DNA from 3 places in the Cupriavidus sp. PB-02 genome. Region 1 is predicted to be linked to each of the others. Evidence: predicted binding sites of a transcription regulator. Region 1 holds the regulator's gene; each other region holds the start of a gene.
What was found. Region 1 encodes sigma-54, which starts transcription at its own class of promoters, with help from an activator protein. Its sites were predicted from a motif close to TGGCANGNAANCTGCTTT; they were not measured.

Region 1 (4,532 bases):
GCAAGGGCATGGCCATGACCGCGGTGGTTGACCCCGACGGCCACGCCATCGGGGTCTTCACCGACGGCGACCTGCGCCGCCTGCTGGAAACCCCGCGCGACTGGAAGACCGTGCCCATCGGCGAGGTCATGCACCGCAACCCGCACGTGGTCAACGAGAACCAGCTCGCCGTGGAAGCGGTACAGGTGATGGAAGCCAACCGCATCAACCAGCTGCTGGTGGTGGACGACGACGGCCGCCTCACCGGCGCGCTCCATATCCACGACCTGACCCGCGCCAAGGTCATCTGAACGGGGCGCAAGCAAGGACACCATGCAGGCACTACTCGCCTCCCTCAGCGGCATCGTGATGCGGCTGCTGCCGCTGCTGCTGATGGCCTTCGTGGCGGGCAGCACGTTCTGGCTGGTCCAGATCAACTCGCCCAAGGAAGACCAGGCCGCGCAGACCACCAAGAAACACGAGCCGGACTACTTCATCGACCGCTTCTCGGCCACCGAGCTGGCACCGGACGGCAGCACCAAGATCCGCTTCACCGGCGATCGCATGGTCCATTTCGAGGACGACCAGACCTACGAGGTGACCCGTCCCGCGATGCGCGCCTACCAGCCCGACCGCCCGCCCGTCACCGCGCGCGCCGACATCGGCCGCATGAACGCCGAAGGCTCGGTGATCGACCTGTACGGCAACGGCTTCATCCTGCGCCAGCAGGGGCCCGACGCGTCCAAGGACCCGCAGTTGACCGCGGCGTCGAGCTACTTCCAGCTGCTGCTCAACGACGACATCGTCAAGACCGACAAGGCGGTCAAGCTCACGCGCGGCCCCTCGGTGATGACAGCCAACGGCCTGATCTTCAACAACGTCACCCGCGAAGTACAATTGCTCGGCAATGTACGCGGCACCATCATCACCGGACCGTCGCCGGGCCGGTGATGATCCCGGCACGGGGCCCCGTTGGCAGCAAGGCTGCAACGAACCCCGCCCGCCCCAGGCACCACCAACACGTACCAAAACGTACCAAGACGCCCTCCAGCGACCCCTGCCAACATGACTGCTTTCCTGACGACATCGTCCCGTCGACGCACCGCCCCTGCCCTGCTGGCTTCGGCAGTGGCCTTCGGCCTGCTGCTGGCCCAGCCCGCCCTTGCCGAGCGCGCGGACCGCGACAAGCCGATGGTGCTGGAGGCCGACAACGCCAGCTACGACGACGTCAAGCAGATCTATACGCTCACCGGCAACGTGGTGCTGACCAAGGGCACCATGATCCTGAAGTCGGACGCGGCCGAGCTGCGCACCGACCCGGAGGGTTATCAGTTCGCCGTGGCCACCGCCAAGCCGGGCAAGCAGGCGTATATCCGGCAGAAGCGCGAGGGTGTCGATGAATATATCGACGGCTGGGGCGACCGCATCGAATACGACGGCAAGCAGGAACTGTCCAAGCTGATCGGCAATGCCCGCATGGCCCGCCTGCAGGGTGCCAAGATGGTCGACGAGATCCGCGGCGCGGTGCTGACCTACGACAGCCGCAAGGAGTTCTACACGGCTGCCGGTAGCGGCGGCGAGGGCTCGCCCGCCAATCCTTCCGGCCGCGTGCGCGCAGTGCTGTCGCCGCGCCAGGACCAGGGCGCCCAAGGCGCGCCCGGTGCCGGCGGCTCGCCGCTGAACCTGAAGTCCGCGCCCGCGCCGGCCAACAAACCCTGACGCCGGCGCCGCATACGACATCCCCTGCGCCGCCGCCTGAATGAATGCCTGAGCCAATGACCGATACCGCAACGATTGCCGAAAAGCCTTTCGTCGAAGCCTCCACCGTCCTAGCCGGGGGCAGCACGCTGGTCGTGCGCCACCTGAGGAAGCGCTATGGCACGCGCACGGTGGTCAAGGATGTCTCGCTGGACGTGAAGAGCGGCGAGGTGGTCGGGCTGCTCGGCCCCAACGGCGCGGGCAAGACCACCTCGTTCTACATGATCGTCGGCCTGGTGGCGCTGGACGAGGGCGATATCGTGCTCGACGGCGACCATATCAGCGGCCTGCCGATCCACGAGCGCGCACGCATGGGGCTGTCCTACCTGCCGCAGGAGGCCTCGGTCTTCCGCAAGCTCAACGTCGAGGAGAACATCCGCGCCGTGCTGGAGCTGCAGGTGGAAAACGGCAAGCCGCTGGGCAAGGCCGAGATCGACCGCCGCCTCGATTCGCTGCTCGACGACCTGCAGATCGCGCACCTGCGCAACAACCCGGCGCTGTCGCTGTCGGGTGGCGAGCGCCGCCGCGTGGAGATCGCGCGCGCACTGGCCTCGTCGCCGCGCTTCATCCTGCTGGACGAGCCCTTCGCCGGCGTGGATCCGATCGCGGTGGGCGAGATCCAGCGCATCGTCAGCTTCCTGAAGGCGCGCAATATCGGCGTGCTGATTACCGATCACAACGTGCGCGAAACGCTCGGCATCTGCGACCACGCCTACATCATCAGCGAAGGCACGGTGCTGGCCGCGGGCGAGCCCGAAGAGATCATCGCCAACGAATCGGTGCGGCGCGTCTACCTGGGCGAGAACTTCCGCATGTGATGTACCGGCCTGCTGAAAGTGGTCAGAAGCGTTGTCTCGAGCGCTACCACACACGGCAGGTTTTGTTCAGGCAGCGCGTGGGATACCCCACAGCGTGCGGCGATCAGAGCGCATCAGCGATAGCAATTTCCGTTCCAACAACGGAAAGATGCGCATAAAATAGGTCGCATGAAACCGTCGCTACAGCTCCGCCTCTCCCAGCACCTGGCACTCACCCCGCAACTGCAGCAGTCGATCCGGCTGCTGCAGCTTTCAACGCTGGAACTGCAGCAGGAAGTCGAACAGGCGCTGACGGAAAACCCCCTGCTCGAGCGTGAGAACGACTGGATCGAAAGCCCGCTGCGCGTGGCCGCCGACGGCTCGGTCAACCTGCAGAGCGCGCCCGCACCCGCGCCGGCCGAGCCGCAAGGAAACGGTGACGCGCGCACCGACGCCGCGGGCGACAATGACAGCTACGGCGACAGCAGCAGCGGCGACGACTATGGCAGCGACTGGAGCCTTGACGACTTCGCCCGCCGGCCGCAAGGCGACGATGACGAAAAGACGCCGATGCAGCTGCGCGACGCCGAGCCGACGCTGCGCGAATACCTGATGGAGCAGCTCGCGCCGCTGAAGATCTCGACGCGCGACAAGGGCCTGGCGATCTTCCTGATCGAATCGCTGGACGACGACGGCTACCTGAGCGCGTCGCTCGAGGAAATCTGCACCGAGCTGCCGGAAGAACTCGAATTCGAGATCGAGGAAGTCCACGCGATCCTGACGCTGCTGCAGAGCTTCGATCCGCCCGGCGTGGGCGCGCGCAATGCCGCCGAGTGCCTCGCGCTGCAATTGCGGCGCCTGAAGCACCCGCAGCGCGACCTGGCGCTGGTCATCGTCACCAACCACCTGGAACTGCTGGCAGTGCGCGACTACACGCGGCTGAAGAAGGCGCTGCAGGTGGACGAAGCGGCGCTGAAGGCGGCGCATGAACTGATCCGCTCGCTCGCGCCCTATCCCGGCCATGCCTACAGCCGCCCGGAAGCCGATTTCGTGGTGCCCGATGTATTCGTGCGCAAGAGCGGCGGCGGCTGGACCGCGCAACTCAACCCGGATGTGATGCCGCGGCTGCGCATCAACGATATGTACGCGCAGATCCTGCGCGGCGCCAAGGGCGAGTCGGGCACGGCCGGCCTGCAGCAGAAGCTGCAGGAAGCGCGGTGGCTGATCAAGAACATCCAGCAACGGTTCGACACCATCCTGCGTGTCTCACAGGCCATTGTCGAGCGTCAAAAGAACTTTTTCACCCACGGCGAAATCGCCATGCGCCCCTTGGTTTTGAGGGAGATTGCCGATACACTGGGTTTACACGAGTCAACCATCTCCCGGGTGACGACCAATAAATACATGGCAACGCCGATGGGTACTTTCGAACTGAAGTACTTCTTCGGCAGCCACGTGTCCACCGAAACCGGTGGCGCGGCTTCATCAACGGCCATCCGCGCCTTGATCAAGCAACTGATAGGAGCCGAAGACCCGAGGAATCCCCTTTCCGACAGTCGCATTGCCGAACTGCTGGGCGAACAAGGCTTCGTTGTCGCACGCCGCACCGTTGCCAAGTATCGCGAAGCCCTGAAAATCCCCGCAGTCAATCTCCGCAAGTCTTTGTAGCCGAGCCCACCGCCTGCCTGGTGAGGCTCTTTCAGAAGGAGAAGCGCTATGAACTTCAAGATCAGTGGACACCACCTTGACATCACGCCGGCATTGCGTGAGTACGTGGAAACGAAGCTGGAGCGAATCGTCAGGCATTTCGATCAAGTCATTGGCGTTAGCGTGCTGCTCTCTGTCGATAATCACAAAGAAAAGGACCGGCGCCAGTACGCGGAAATCAATCTACATCTCAGGGGCAAGGACATCTTTGTTGAAGCGCATCACGAAGACCTGTATGCGGCAATCGACGCGCTCGTCGACAAGCTCGACCGTCAGGTGATCCGCTACAAG
Region 2 (4,532 bases), 2.1 Mb from region 1:
CTCCCACGTGACCGGCGGCGCCACCACGCCGCTGCCGGTCTGGAACTGCCAGAGCTCCTTGCCGGTCTTCGCGTCGGCCGCCTTCAGGTAGCCCTCCGGCGTGCCCCAGAACACCAGCCCGCCGGCCGTGGTCATCGCGCCACCCCACAGCGGCGCGCTGTTCTTGACCTCCCATACGATCTTGCCGGTCTTGGGATTGATGGCGCGCAGCGAGCCGATGTAATCCTCGTTCAGCGGATGGATGGTGAAGCCGGCGCCAAGGAAGGCAGCGCCCTTCTTGTAGCTGACCGGCTCGTTCCAGATGTCCATGCCCCATTCGTTGGCGGGCACGTAGAACAGGCCGGTCTGCGGGCTGTAGGCCATCGGCTGCTGGTTCTTGCCACCAAGGAAGCCCGGCGCCGCGAACACGGTTTTGCCCTTCTTGGGGTCGCCGCCGTTGGCCGGGTCGCCAGGGCGGCCTTCGTTGATGAAATTGGGGCGGCCGGTCTTCAGGTCGATGCCGGTGGCCCAGGTGATCTTCCTGACGAAGGGGAAGGCGTTGACCAGCTTTCCGTTGGCCGCGTCGTTGACGTAGAAGAAGCCATTGCGGTCGGCTTTGCCGCCCATGCGCTTGCCGTCGAGGTCGAAGGTCACGAACTCATTGACCCCGTCAAAATCCCAGCCGTCGTTCGGCGTGTTCTGGTAGTGCCAGACGATCTTGCCGGTGGCCGGATCGATCGCCACCGTCGACGCGGAGTAAAGATTGTCGCCCTTGCGGATATGGCTGTTCCACGGCCCCGGGTTGCCGGTGCCAAAGTAGACCAACCCGGTCGCCGGATCATAGGTGCCGCCGAGCCAGGTGGCCGCGCCGCCGGTCTTCCAGGTCTCGCCCGGCCAGCTCGCGCCCTGGGCTCCCGTTACGCCATTCTCGGACTTGTTGCCGTCCTTGTCGTACTTGTAGCCCATATGGCCTTCGACCACCGGCCGCGACCAGACCAGTTGCCCGGTCTTTGCGTCGCGCGCATCGACCCGGCCCACCACGCCGAACTCGCCGCCGGAGATGCCGGTCAGCACCATGCCCTTGGCGATCAGCGGCGCCGCCGTATAGGAATAACCGGCGGCATAGTCCTCCAGCTTCTCCTTCCACACCACCTTGCCGGTGTTCTGGTCGAGCGCCACGAGCTGCGCGTCGAGCGTGCCGAAGATCACCAGGTTGTCGTAGAGCGCCGCGCCGCGGTTGACCACGTCACAGCACGGCATGATGCCTTCGGGCAGCCGGTGTTCATACTTCCACAGCTTGCGGCCGGTCTTCAGGTCCAGCGCGTAGATGCGCGAATACGAGGCCGTCACGAACATCTTGCCGTCATGGATCACCGGCTGCGATTCCTGCCCGCGTTGCTTCTCGCCGCCGAACGAGAACGACCAGGCCGGCACCAGGTGGCTGACGTTCTTCGTATTGATGCGCGACAGCGTGGAATAGCGCTGGCCTTGCGGGCCCATGCCCCACGACAGCACGTCGCCAGGGGTCTTTGCGTCGTTTTCGATCATGGCATCGGTCACCGCCGCCTGCGCGGCCAGACCTGCCATGGCAGCCGCAACTGCCACCACTGCTCGTAACGTCCTCATTGCCTTCTCCTCTCTTGTTTTGGTTTCCCTGGTGCGCCAACACCAGGCATGCATTTGGCAATTCCCGTGCCAATCGCAAACCCGCGCAAACCGGCCCCTTGGGGCCTGGTTGCGTTGTTGTCGCCGTGCCAGCGCGCAACACTGCGTTGCAGTTGCTCCAGGATTGAACAGTCCCAGAAGTCAGCACCGCGCAACGCCATCGGCCGCTCATGCCTGCTGACGGCGGCGCGCCATACCGCGCTGCGGGTCGTAACCCTGCAGCGCCAGCGCAAAGAACACCACGGCGCAGCCCGCCACCACCGCCAAGCTCACCGGTGCCGTCTGCCCGTACAGGGCAAAGCGGATCGCCTCGACCGCGTGCGTGAAAGGGTTGAAGCGGGCGAGCTGGTACACTACCTCCGCGCCCGACTCCTGCAGCTTCCACAGCGGATACAGCGCCGAGCTGACAAAGAACATCGGGAAGATCACGAAATTCATGGTGCCGGCAAAGTTCTCGAGCTGGCGCACATGGACTGACAGCAGCAGCCCCAGCGCACCCAGCATCAATGCGGCCAGCGCCATGGCGCCCGTCGCCGCCAGCAGGTTCAGCGGCTCGAAGCGGATGCCAAAGGCCATCGCCACCAGCAGGAACGCGGCCATCTGCAACAGCGACAGCACCATGCCCGCCGCCAGCTTGCAGCCCAGCAGCCAGCCGCGCGGCAACGGCGCGGTCAGCAGCAGCCGCATCACGCCCATCTCGCGGTCGTACACCATGGCGAGCGACGACTGCATGCCGTTGAACAGCGCGATCATGCCGAGCAGGCCGGGCGCCACGTAAACCTTGTATTCGATATAGATGTCGTAGGGCGGCGCAATGGCGACGCCCAGCGCGTTCTGGAAGCCGGCGGCGAACACCAGCAGCCACAGCAGCGGGCGCACCAGCGACGACAGCAGGCGCCCGGGCTGGCGCAGGTACTTGCCCAATTCGCGCCCGCAGATGGCGCGCAGCGCGCGCCAGCGATGGATCAGGATCGAGGCCATGGCGAGGTGCCTTAGGTGGATGCCTTAGGTGGACGGGGTGCGGCACGCCGTGTCGGCTTCATCGGCGCCCAGGGTGTCGAGATTGCTCTTTGGATGCAGCACGCCTTCCACCGGTGCCACGCTGACCACGCCGTCCGTGTGGGCGAGCAAGACCGGCTGGCGCAACTGGCGGTCCCAGCGCCGGAACGACAGTGGCGGGCCCTTGAAACCATCCACCACCACATTGCCCGCGGCCAGCGCTTGCGCCTGCGCGGCAAAGCCAGCGTTGGGCTGCCGCGCCACGCTCTCTGCAATCGCCTTGACCGCAACCCATGCAGCCCAGTCGTAGCCCGTCATCGGACGGCCCGCTGCCCGCGTGAAGCGCCGGTTGAGCTGCGGCCCGCCGTTTCGCTCCCAGGCCCAGTGCCACGCCTGCGCGCCGAGGCCGCTGGCGCCGACTACCGGGCGCGGCAGTTGCGTGGCGTAGGGCACGCTGCGGGCGAACTCGCCGTCGGCGTCGGCCACCACCACCACGTCGTAGTCCACGCCGGTGGTCAGCAGGTTGAGGTTGGCCTGGTCGCGCTCGCGCGGATCGTTGGAGAGCCGGAACGTGCGCTGTCCCGACCAGGCGATGCCGAAGCGCCGCGCCGACTTCGCCAGCGCGTCGCGCTGCGCCGCGTCGGCCGCGGACGGGCCGGTGAGCAGCAAGGCGCGGCGCCATTTGCGCAGGGCCAGGTATTGCATCAGGGCATCGGCGTGCATGCGCAGGCTGGGCAGCGTGTGCAGCAGCACCGGCGAACAGCCGGCGCCGCGCAGTTCGTCGTCATCGGCCGAGACGTTGAACAGCAAGGCCTCGCCCGGCCTGACCGAGCCCGCGGCCGCCCGCACCGCTGCGGACGGCAGGTCGAGCAGGATAAAGCGCGTGCCCTGGCGCACCAGGGCGGCGACCGTCGGCCCGATCTCGGCTTCGCTGCGCGCTTCATGCGGGTCGAGCCGGAGCGACTGGCCGGCAGCCTCCAGCGCGAAGCGCGCCTCGGCGGCCGCCACTTGCGCGCCGTCGAGCGCACGGCCTTGCGGCTGGCCGGGCAAGCGCTGCGCGAGGCGCCGCGCGTCATGGCGGGGGTCGCCGGCCAGCGAGACCACTGCCACGCGCACCTCGGCCGCCTGTGCCAGGGCCGACAGCAAGGCCAGCGTGGCGGTGGCAAGCATGGCCCGCCCTCCCCTGCATGCGCGGCGCGACGGGTCAGTCATCGATCGCCACCGAATGCGGCACCCGGCCCGCCTTGAGCGTGGCCACCGCCTTGCCGCTGGCGGTATCCACCACGCTGACATCGTCGGACAGGCCGTTGGCGACGTAGAGGCGGGCGTTGTCGCGGCTAAGCGCCAGCCCCCATGCGCGCCGGCCGACCAGCACGTAGTCCAGCACCCGGCGCGATGCCACCTCGACCACCGCGACATGATTGGCGCGTCCCAGCCCGATATACGCGCGCGTACCGTCGCGGCTGGCCGCCATGCCCACCGGGGTCACGTCCTCCGCGCGGAAGCCTCGCGGCGCGAACGCGATGGTCTGGGCAACCTCCAGCGTATCGGTACGGATCACGCTGACGCTGGCAGACAGCTCGTTGGACACCCACAGCTCCTTGCCGTCGCGCACCAGCAGCAGCCGGCGCGGCCGGTTGCCGACCTGGATGTTCCGGATCACCTTGCGCGCTGCCACGTCGATCACATGGACCAGGTTGGCGACCTCCGAGGTCACGTACACGTGCCGGCCGTCAGCACTGACCTTGACGCCTTCCGGCTCCTCGCCCACCTTGACCGCGAACACGCGCTTGCCCGAGGCGGTATCGTAGGCCGACAACAGCGCGTCTTCCTCGTTCGAGACATAGAGCGTGCGGCCATCCTGGCTCAGGTCGAACAGCTCCGGATCA
Region 3 (4,532 bases), 1.4 Mb from region 1:
CACCGGCTCGCGCAAGGTCGATGTGCGGCTGGTGGCTGCCACCAACGTCGACTTGGCCGAAGCCGTCAAGGCCGGCACCTTCCGCAAGGACCTTTACTACCGGCTCAACGTCTACCCCGTCACCATCCCGCCGCTGCGCGAGCGGCTCGACGATATCCGCGCGCTGGCCGAGCGCTTCGTGGCCCGCTACAGCGCGCGCCACGGCAAGCGCATCGTCGGCATCACCGACCGCGCGCTGGCCGAGCTGCGCCACTATGACTGGCCCGGCAACGTGCGCGAACTGGAGAACGTGATCGAGCGCGGCGTGATCCTGGCCAGCCAGGGCGGGCAGATTTGCGCCGAGCACCTGTTCCTGCCCGGCACCGCGACACCGCCGGTGGACACCGCGCCGCGGCTCGGCGCCGGCGGCACGCTGCCTGAGCTGCGCGAGGCGGCGGTGCATGCCTTGCTCGACCAGATGTCCGAGCAGCAGCTGGCCCTGGGCGATGTGGAGACCGTGCTGATGGAGGCGGCGATGCAGCGTGCCAACGGGAACATGAGCCAGGCGGCGCGGCTGCTGGGGATCACGCGGCCGCAGCTGGCGTACCGGTGGAAGATACGCAGTACGCGGGGCGGAAACGGCCACGGCAACTGAGGCCGCTGAGCAGCGTCGCTCATAGTTGGTTTGCGCCCTCTCACCGCTTGCGGGAGAGGGCGCTTGCATCTGACTGTTCGCGTTCCGTCGCGCTTCCCGGCCGCCATGATGGCCTGTTCCCCTGGCTTCACCATTTGATGCACTGCTAATCACCCAGGCATCCACGCGCCGCAGCGCAATGCTGCAACGCGCCAGCCAGTTTCCCTTGCCAGATCAAGCCCCTGCATCCTCGCCGGCACGCCTTGCTGTTGCGTCGCGGGACACTCGCGCAGCGCCGCCCCGGCTACCCGCAAACGCCCGCCCGGCGCGGCTTTTGATCATTTGATCAAGCCCCGCGCGCAGCTTCATCAAATCATCGACGCCGCCGGCCCGCCGCCTTCCGGGTTAACGCCGACACCGAGCCCCGCCGCTTCCCCGCAACCCTTGTCCCATCGCGCTTTGCGCCCGCTGGCACGCTCTTCGCAATAAGGGCTGCAACCAGCCAGGCAAAGGAGCGCGCCATGAACACCCCGTCGTCGGTACCCCTGTTCGAAGCCACGCCCCGCTACGTGCGGGTGGAGGGCCGCACGCCCGAGGGGTTCGTGCAGTTCGCCTTCAGCGTGGCCGACCCCGAGCTCAACGTCGAACTGATCATGCCCCAGCCGATGTTTGAAGCCTTCTGCTGCGTCAACCGCGTGCGCTTCCTGCCGCCGCTGGCAGACGCGTCCCAGGAATCCGGGTGCTGAGCCCGCCCAACGCAAGCCGCCGCATCAAAAGCCACCGCATCACAAGAGAAGGACACAGGAGACCAAGCGATGCAAGTCGATATCAAGACCCAGCAGATCCAGCCGCTGCGCCAGACCTACGGCCACGTTGCGCGCCGTTTCGGCGACAAGCCGGCGTCGCGCTACCAGGAGGCGACCTATGACGTGCAGTCGGAGGTGAATTTCCACTACCGCCCGACCTGGGACCCCGGCTTCGAGCTGTACGACAAGCGCCGCACCGCGGTCGTCATGCAGGATTGGTACGCGCTGAAGGACCCGCGCCAGTACTACTACGGCGCTTACGTGACCACGCGCGGGCGCCAGCAGGATGCTGCCGAGAAGAACTTTGCCTTTGTCGAGAAGCGCGGCCTGCTGCAGGCGCTGCCGGCTGAATGGCAGGAGCGCCTGGCCGCGGGGCTGCTGCCGCTGCGCCATGTGGAGTGGGGCGCCAACATGAACAACTTCTACTGCGCCGACTACGGCTGGGGCACGGCGATCACGCAGGCCTGTACCTACTGCGCGATGGACCGCCTTGGCATTGCACAGTACCTGTCGCGCATCGGCATGCTGCTTGACGGCAATACCGGCGTGGCGCTGGAGCGCGCCAAGGTGGCCTGGCTGGAGGGCGCTGCCTGGCAGCCGCTTCGCCGCTTTGTCGAGCACAGCTTCGTGATCGATGACTGGTTCGAGACCTTCGTCGCCCAGAACCTGGTGCTCGACGGGCTGCTCTACCCGCTCATCTACCAGCACGCCGATGCGGCGATCGTGCGCGCCTGTGGCACCGGCCTGGCCGTGCTGACCGAGTTCATGAACGACTGGCGCGACGAGCACGCGCGCTGGGTCGATGCGGTGATCCAGGCGGCCGCCGCCGAGTCCGAGGCTAACCGCGTGCTGCTGTCCGGCTGGGCGCGTGCCGCCACGGCGGAAGTGGCCGAGGCGCTGGTGCCCGTTGCCAGCGTGCTGACCAGCGAAGACGGCGCGCAGATGGTCGCGCTGTGCCGCGAACAGTTTGAAGTCCGGCTGCGCAAGCTCGGCCTTGCCGCCTGACCAGCCCGCCATCCGGAGACACGCCATGCAAGCCAACGTCTACATCGCCCTGCAGAACAACGACGACACCCGCCCGATCATCGACGCCATCACTGAAGCCAACCCGCACGCGGTGGTCTCGCAGTTCCCGGCCATGGTCAAGATCGACGCCCCCGGCCACCTGACCATCGTGCGCGAGCGCGTCGCCGACAAGCTCGGCCGCGACTGGGACCTGCAAGAGATCCACCTGAACCTGATCTCGCTGTGCGGGAACATCGACGAGGACGAAGACGCCTTCACCCTGCGCTGGAACGCCTGATCCGGCGGCGCCACAGAACACTACGGAGACATCATGGACGCACGCAAGAAGCTCAACCTGCGCGAGAAGTACGCCTCGATGACGCGGGACCTGTCCTGGGAAACCACCTATGAGCCGATGGACAAGGTCTTTCCCTTCGACAAGTACGAAGGCATCCGCATCCACGACTGGGACAAATGGGAAGACCCGTTCCGCATGACCATGGATGCGTACTGGAAATACCAGTCGGAGAAGGAGCGCAAGCTGTACGCGATCATCGACTCGTTCGTGCAGAACAACGGCCACCTGAACGTGTCCGACCCGCGCTACCTGAACGCGCTGCGGCTGTTCCTGACCGGCGTGACGCCGCTGGAATATGCCGCGCACCGCGGCTACGCGCACCTGGGCCGGCACTTCCGCGGCGCCGGCGCGCGCGTGGCGGCGCAGATGCAGTCGATCGACGAGCTGCGCCACGCCCAGACCCAGCTGCATACGCTGTCGGTCTATAACAAGTATTTCCACGGCTTTGGCGAATGGCGCCATATGCATGACCGGGTCTGGTACCTGTCCGTGCCCAAGTCGTACTTCGAAGACGCAATGAGCGCCGGGCCGTTCGAGTTCATCACGGCGATCTCGTTCTCGTTCGAATACGTGCTGACCAACCTGCTGTTCATGCCGTTCATGTCCGGTGCGGCCTACAACGGCGACATGGCGACCGTGACTTTCGGCTTCTCCGCGCAATCGGATGAGTCGCGCCACATGACGCTCGGGCTGGAAGTGGTCAAGTTCCTGTGCGAGCAGGACCCCGGCAATATCCCCATCCTGCAGAAGTGGCTGGACAAGTGGTTCTGGCGCGGCTTCCGCCTGCTGACGCTGGTCGGGATGATGATGGACTACATGCTGCCCAAGCGCGTGATGTCGTGGGGCGAGGCGTGGGAGATGTATTTTGAGCAGGCCGGCGGTGCGCTGTTCAAGGACCTGGAGCGTTACGGCCTGCGCATGCCCAAGTACCACGACGTGGCCACCAAGACCAAGGACCGCATTACGCACGAAGCCTGGGGCACCTTCTACAACTACGCCGCCGCGGCCGGCTTCCATACCTGGGTGCCGAAGGAAGACGAGATGGCGTGGCTGGCCGAGAAGTACCCGCAGACCTTCGATCGCTACTACAAGCCGCGGCTGGACCACTGGCAGGAGCGCCAGCAGGCCGGCGAGCGCTTCTACAACGCCACGCTGCCGATGCTGTGCCAGACCTGCCAGATCCCGATGGTGTTCTCCGAGCCGGACGACCCCACCCAGACCTGCTATCGCGAAAGCAGCTACCACGGCATGAAGTTCCATTTCTGCTCGGACGGCTGCAAGGACATCTTCGACGTCGAGCCCGCCAAGTACGCGCAGGCGTGGCTGCCGGTGCACCAGATCTACCAGGGCAACTGCGGCGGCGCCTCGCTGGACGACGTGCTCAAGTGGTACCGCCTGAATCCCGGCGCGGACAACCTCGACTTCGAGGGTTCGCAGGACCAGCGCAACTGGAACGCCTGGAAGGGCATCACCCCTGCCGCCTGACGCGCAGGCCATCAGAGAGACAAGGAGACAACCATGCCAGTCGTATCCATCGGCGACTATGCATTCGAGGCGGCCGACCGCGAATCCGTGTTCCACGGCAACCGCCTGCTCTACATCGGCTGGGACGGCCACCTGCTGTTCTGCGCGCCGCACTGCTTCCCGTTCCCGCCGTCGATGCCGCTGCGCGCGGTGGTGGAGGACGTGCTCCCCGGCGTCTACGGCTATCACCCGGACTTTGCCCGCATCGACTGGCAAAAGGTGGAGT

Region 2: a site for sigma-54 is predicted at 1,660-1,677, ahead of AC10V3_RS11740 (PQQ-dependent methanol/ethanol family dehydrogenase). Genes of this name have one in related genera too.
Region 3: a site for sigma-54 is predicted at 1,083-1,100, ahead of AC10V3_RS08440 (phenol hydroxylase subunit). Genes of this name have one in related genera too.

What each region holds. Positions count from the first base shown of each region.
Region 1 is NZ_CM177694.1:356,149-360,680, reverse strand. It holds gene AC10V3_RS01800 (KpsF/GutQ family sugar-phosphate isomerase) at 1-290, shown strand, start outside; gene lptC (LPS export ABC transporter periplasmic protein LptC) at 313-930, shown strand; gene lptA (lipopolysaccharide transport periplasmic protein LptA) at 1,045-1,698, shown strand; gene lptB (LPS export ABC transporter ATP-binding protein) at 1,755-2,555, shown strand; gene AC10V3_RS01780 (RNA polymerase factor sigma-54) at 2,724-4,202, shown strand; gene hpf (ribosome hibernation-promoting factor, HPF/YfiA family) at 4,251-4,532, shown strand, end outside.
Region 2 is NZ_CM177694.1:2,503,086-2,507,617, forward strand. It holds gene AC10V3_RS11740 (PQQ-dependent methanol/ethanol family dehydrogenase) at 1-1,605, opposite strand, end outside; gene AC10V3_RS11745 (ABC transporter permease) at 1,813-2,625, opposite strand; gene AC10V3_RS11750 (type 1 periplasmic-binding domain-containing protein) at 2,650-3,813, opposite strand; gene AC10V3_RS11755 (PQQ-dependent catabolism-associated beta-propeller protein) at 3,848-4,532, opposite strand, start outside.
Region 3 is NZ_CM177694.1:1,760,163-1,764,694, forward strand. It holds gene poxR (phenol degradation transcriptional regulator PoxR) at 1-634, shown strand, start outside; gene AC10V3_RS08440 (phenol hydroxylase subunit) at 1,135-1,359, shown strand; gene AC10V3_RS08445 (aromatic/alkene monooxygenase hydroxylase subunit beta) at 1,429-2,424, shown strand; gene AC10V3_RS08450 (MmoB/DmpM family protein) at 2,450-2,722, shown strand; gene AC10V3_RS08455 (aromatic/alkene/methane monooxygenase hydroxylase/oxygenase subunit alpha) at 2,756-4,267, shown strand; gene AC10V3_RS08460 (phenol hydroxylase subunit P4) at 4,301-4,532, shown strand, end outside.